One region of the Enterobacter mori genome, then DNA from elsewhere that is predicted to be linked to it. Evidence: predicted binding sites of a transcription regulator. Region 1 holds the regulator's gene; the other holds the start of a gene.
The links. Region 1 encodes PurR, which represses purine synthesis genes. Its sites were predicted from a motif close to CANGCAAACGTTTGCNTG; they were not measured.

Region 1 (3,173 bases):
TCACCGGTGCCGCGCAGGAGTTACACCGCGTACCCTCGGCCATCAGTTACACCGTGCGTCAGCTGGAAGAGTGGCTGGCGGTTCCGCTGTTCGAGCGGCGTCATCGCGACGTGGAATTAACGCCCGCAGGCGCGTGGTTTTTAAAGGAAGGGCGTTCTGTCATCAAAAAAATGCAGATCACCCGCGAGCAGTGTCAGCAGATCGCTAACGGCTGGCGAGGCCATCTCTCCATCGCGGTGGACAATATCGTCAAGCCGGAACGGACCCGGCAAATGATCGTGGATTTCTATCGTCATTTTTCTGATGTCGAACTACGTGTCTCCCAGGAGGTGTTCAACGGCGTCTGGGATGCGCTGGCGGATGGCAGGGTGGAGATGGCGATTGGGGCAACGCAGGCGATCCCCGTCGGGGGACGCTATGCGTTTCGCGATATGGGGATGCTGAGCTGGACCTGCGTTGTCGCCAGCGATCATCCGCTGGCGGCAATGGAAGGCCCTCTCAGCGATGACACGCTGCGCAACTGGCCGTCGCTGGTGCTGGAAGATACCTCGCGCTCGCTGCCCAAGCGCATCACCTGGCTCCTGGACAACCAGCGTCGCGTGGTGGCTCCTGACTGGGAATCGTCGGCAACCTGTCTTTCTGCGGGGCTGTGCGTGGCGATGGTGCCCGTTCACTTCGCGCGACCGCGCATCGATACCGGGGAGTGGAAAGCGCTGACGCTGGAAAATCCGTTCCCGGATGCGGCCTGCTGTCTGACCTGGCAGCAAAACGACGTATCGCCTGCGATGGCCTGGCTGCTGGATTATCTGGGAGACAGTGAAACCTTGAATCGGGAGTGGCTACGGGAGCCAGCATAACTGGCCCCCGGAATGCGATTAACGGCGATAGTCGCGGAACGGACCGTCCGCCACGGAGCGGCGCTCGATGAGGCGCGGGTGAACTTCAATCGACTGGGATTCTTCACGCTTGTTGACGATCCTGTCCATCAGCATGTTGAAAGCCGTTTCGCCCAGCGAGTCTTTTGGCTGGTGAATGGTGGTCAGCGCCGGGGTGAAGAAGCGCGCGTTACGCACGTTGTCATACCCGATCACGGAAATATCCTGCGGCACCCGCAGGCCCAGCTCGTCGGCGGCGCAGAGCGCGCCCATCGCCATAATATCGCCGCCACAGAAAACAGCCGTCGGGCGATGCGGTTGGGAGACAATCTGTTGCATTGCACGGTAACCCGATTCCGGCTCAAAGTCGCCCTGAACAATCCAGTTTTCCGGCACGGTGATCAGCGCCTCTTCCATTGCCTTCATAAACCCGGCCAGACGGCCCGCACCGGTGTTGCGTTCCAGCGGACCCGGGATCACGCCAATCTCGCGGTGACCGCGTTCGATCAGATAACGACCGGCCATATAGCCGCCTTCAAAGGCATTATCGATAACGGAATCGGTGAAGTCGGCGCGCGCTTCACCCCAGTCCATGACCACCATCGGAATGTGGCGATACTCTTCCAGCATGGACAGCACGGATTCCGGGTACTCGGAACACATTACCAGCAGGCCATCGACGCGCTTTTGCGCCATCATCGACAGGTAGGCGCGCTGCTTCTCGATGCTGTTCCACGCGTTGCCCAGAATCAGGGTATAGCCTTTCTGGAAGCAGTTTTTCTCAACCGCTTCGATGATCTCGGCAAAATAGGCCGCTTCACTGCTGGTTGCCAGCAAGCCAATCGACTTGGTGTGATTCACCTTCAGGCTGCGCGCAACCGCACTTGGGGAGTAATGTAACTCCTTGATCGCCGCCCAGACGGCGTTGCGCGTCTCTTCCGCGACGAAGCGGGTTTTGTTAATTACATGTGATACGGTTGTAGTGGAAACGTTTGCGCGTTTTGCTACGTCTTTTATTGTTGCCATTCAATGTCACTCCAGACCATATCCTAAACTCCTGAAAAACTTGAAGGTAAACGTTTGCCTTCTCTCACCCTTATTACGCAATCTTGAGTTGCGACACGCCGGGAAAACGACACAGGACGTCAGGAGGGGATCAATGGCCGGTACGCTAATAAATTTAGCGTGGAATTTTGTCCTATCTTGATGAAAAGGGGAAGAGCTAAAGTGGATATCAGTTTAAATCCAGGAAGATTTTTGACGTAAACTATGTAAAAATGAGCAAACTCACTTTTCGTGGGGTGATTAAAAGGAGAAAAATTGATGAGTTCCGATCTGAAGTTTTCGCTGGTGACCACCTTTATCGTGCTGGCATTGATTGTTGCCGGTGGTTTGACGGCTGCGCTGCACTGATTTACGCGGGGGGAGAGTCCTCTCCCTCCTCATTTTCTTCCGATTGTTACCTCTCTGGCAAAAATCTTTTGCCAAAATGTTAACTTCTCAAATTTTGTGATTGATGTCATGCTTTTGACTTCTTAGTTCTGTGTCGCGTGATGACACGGCATCCGGAGTTGACTCATGAAAATCAATTTTCCTCTGCTGGCCCTGGCGATTGGCGCCTTTGGGATTGGCACTACTGAATTCTCCCCGATGGGGTTACTGCCTGTTATCGCACGGGGCGTGGACGTCTCTATTCCTGCGGCCGGGATGTTAATCAGCGCCTATGCCATCGGCGTGATGGTCGGGGCCCCACTGATGACGCTGCTGCTGTCGCACCGCGCGCGTCGCAATGCGCTGATATTTCTGATGGCGATCTTTACGCTGGGCAACGTGCTCTCCGCAATTGCGCCGGATTACACCACTTTGATGCTGTCGCGTATTCTGACCAGCCTGAACCACGGCGCATTTTTCGGTCTGGGCTCGGTTGTTGCGGCAAGTGTGGTTCCGAAGCACAAGCAGGCCAGCGCGGTGGCGACCATGTTTATGGGGCTGACTATCGCCAACATAGGCGGTGTGCCTGCGGCCACCTGGCTGGGTGAAGTGATTGGCTGGCGAATGTCTTTCCTGGCGACAGCAGGGCTGGGCGTGGTGGCGATGGTGGCGCTGTTCTTCTCCTTACCGAAAGGGAGCGCCGGTGAACGTCCTGACGTACGTAAAGAGCTGTCGGTGCTGATGCGTCCTCAGGTGCTTTCCGCGCTGCTGACCACGGTGCTGGGGGCCGGTGCGATGTTTACCCTCTACACCTATATCTCACCGGTGCTGCACGATATCACCCACGCGACGCCGATCTTTATTACC
Region 2 (3,173 bases), 400 kb from region 1:
CTTTGAGCGTCTGATTGCTTACGTAACCGGTGTTCAGAACGTCCGTGATGTGATTCCGTTCCCACGTACGCCGCGTAACGCAAGCTTCTAACCCGCATCAATGATAATGGCCAGCACATGCTGGCCATTATTTTATTCTGCAATGTCAGTTTATGTCAGCGCAAAGTCAGCCTCTTTAAAAGACAACCCCGTCAAAAGCACTAGCTGTTACGTTTTGTTTCCATGAAATATCTATGAATAAAAAATACCCCACAGTCTTATTGTGATTATTTAATTCTCAAGCAATAGCATATTTTTTATTCAATTTCACAGCCATCCAGAAGTCCTTTCGCGGTCATAAGAAAAGATGAGCCGTTTAATTGCTGTTTATATGAATTGCCTTTAGCCAAATTAAATATAAGCAATTCATATATATAGGAATAAAACCGCCTCTTAATTAACCAAGCCTCTCTGAAATTTGAGATGGTTCACAAAGTCCCCAAAAACACACATTTAGTTACACATTATTTCTTTTTGTAACTCAATCTTGAGAATTGTAGCACTTTCAGGCTAGCGAAACGGTTCTATGAATGGAAAGATGCCTGTCAGATACATAAAGACACCTAACTCTCATCAATAGTTCCGGAAATATTTATTGACAGAATTTATTGACGGCAGTGGCGAGTGTCATAAAAAAACCAATGAGGGTAATAAATAATGATGAAGCGCAATATCCTGGCAGTGGTTATCCCTGCCCTGCTGGTAGCCGGTGCAGCAAACGCTGCAGAAATCTATAACAAAGACGGCAACAAATTAGATCTTTACGGGAAAGCTGTTGGTCTGCATTACTTCTCTGATAATGACGGCAACAATGGCGACATGACTTATGCTCGTCTGGGCTTCAAAGGCGAAACCCAGATCAACGACCAGCTGGCTGGCTACGGTCAGTGGGAATACAACTTCCAGGGTAACAACTCTGAAGGCGCTGATGCACAGTCCGGTAACAAAACCCGTCTGGCATTCGCAGGTCTGAAATTCGGTGACGCAGGCTCCTTCGACTACGGTCGTAACTACGGTCTGGTCTATGATGCAATCGGTATCACCGATATGCTGCCAGAATTCGGTGGCGACACTGGCGCAAGCGACAACTTCTTCTCTGGTCGTACCGGTGGTCTGGCGACTTACCGTAACAGCGGCTTCTTCGGCCTGGTTGACGGTCTGAACTTTGGCGTTCAGTACCTGGGCAAAAATGAGCGCACTGACGCAGTACGTTCTAACGGTGACGGCTGGGCAACCTCTCTGAGCTATGAGTTCGACGGCTTCGGCATCGTCGGTGCTTACGGCGCGGCTGACCGTACCAACAACCAGCAGACCCTGCAGTGGGGCGAAGGCGATAAAGCTGAGCAGTGGGCAACCGGTCTGAAATACGATGCGAACAACATCTACCTGGCAGCGCTGTACGGCGAAATGCGTAACGCGGCTCGTCTGGGCAGCAACGGCTTCGCTAACAAATCTCAGGACTTCTCTGTTGTCGCTCAGTACCAGTTCGACTTCGGCCTGCGTCCATCCATCGCTTACTACAAATCTAAAGCGAAAGACGTAGAAGGTATCGGTGACGAAGACTACATCAACTACATCGACATCGGTGCGACTTACTACTTCAACAAAAACATGTCCACCTATGTTGACTACCAGATCAACCAGCTGAAAAACGACAACAAGCTGGGCATCAACAGCGATGATACCGTTGCTGTAGGTCTGGTTTACCAGTTCTAATCAGTACACCACTTTGTTATATGCTTAATGAACAGGGCTTCGGCCCTGTTTTTTTATGCCCGACAGAAAATAATGGCGTCTTTTGAAAAGCCGCACGCTTTTCGTCGCAAACGGTTGGCATTTTGTAAATCTACCGTTAACCTGATAGCGGATTTCACTTCTGTAATCACAATGGAACTTCGTCATGTTTGAGAACATTACCGCCGCTCCTGCCGACCCTATTCTGGGCCTGGCCGATCTGTTTCGTGCCGACGACCGCCCTGGCAAAATCAACCTGGGTATTGGTGTATATAAAGATGAAACCGGCAAAACCCCGGTCCTGACCAGCGTTAAAAAAGCTGAACAGTATCTGCTGGAAAACGAAACCACCAAAAACTACCTCGGTATTGATGGTATCCCTGAATTTGGTCGCTGCACTCAGGAACTGCTGTTCGGTAAAGGCAGCGAAATTGTGAGCAGCAAACGCGCTCGCACAGCACAAACCCCTGGCGGTACCGGCGCGCTGCGCGTTGCGGCGGATTTCCTGGCGAAAAACACCTCTGTTAAGCGCGTATGGGTGAGCAACCCAAGCTGGCCAAACCACAAGAGCGTCTTTAACTCTGCGGGTCTGGAAGTGCGTGAATATGCTTACTACGACGCGGCAAACCACGCTCTCGACTTTGACGGCCTGCTGGCAAGCCTGAGCGAAGCGCAGGCAGGTGACGTGGTGCTGTTCCACGGTTGCTGCCATAACCCAACCGGTATCGACCCGACGCTGGAACAGTGGGAACACCTGGCTAAGCTGTCCGTGGAGAAAGGCTGGCTGCCGCTGTTTGACTTCGCCTATCAGGGCTTTGCCCGTGGTCTGGAAGAAGATGCGGAAGGCCTGCGCGCGTTCGCAGCCGTGCATCAGGAACTGATCGTGGCGAGTTCCTATTCCAAGAACTTCGGCCTGTACAATGAGCGCGTAGGTGCCTGTACGCTGGTCGCGGCAAACGAAGAGACCGTCGATCGTGCGTTCAGCCAGATGAAGTCCGTGATCCGCGCTAACTACTCTAACCCACCGGCACACGGTGCGTCTGTTGTTGCCACCATCCTGAGCAACGATGCCCTGCGCGCGATCTGGGAACAAGAGCTGAACGATATGCGCCAGCGCATTCAGCGCATGCGCCTGCTGTTCGTGAATACTCTGGCTGAGAAAGGCGCGGACCGCGACTTCAGCTTTATCATCAAACAGAACGGCATGTTCTCGTTTAGCGGCCTGACTAAAGAGCAGGTTCTGCGTCTGCGTGAAGAGTTTGGCGTGTACGCCGTAGCATCTGGCCGCGTGAACGTTGCAGGCATGACGCCTGACAACATGGCGCCACTGTGCGAAGCGATTGTCGCCGTACTGTAATTTGCGCCCATAAAAAAAGCCTGCATAATGCAGGCTTTTTTTT

Region 2: N2K86_RS07400 (amino acid aminotransferase) is a predicted target of PurR. The motif match lies at 1,859-1,876, and genes of this name have one in related genera.

The regions. Positions count from the first base shown of each region.
Region 1 is NZ_CP104285.1:1,987,883-1,991,055, forward strand. It holds gene punR (DNA-binding transcriptional activator PunR) at 1-857, shown strand, start outside; gene purR (HTH-type transcriptional repressor PurR) at 876-1,901, opposite strand; gene cydH (cytochrome bd-I oxidase subunit CydH) at 2,199-2,288, shown strand; gene N2K86_RS09505 (MFS transporter) at 2,454-3,173, shown strand, end outside.
Region 2 is NZ_CP104285.1:1,586,905-1,590,077, reverse strand. It holds gene asnS (asparagine--tRNA ligase) at 1-91, shown strand, start outside; gene ompF (porin OmpF) at 697-1,755, shown strand; gene N2K86_RS07400 (amino acid aminotransferase) at 1,940-3,130, shown strand.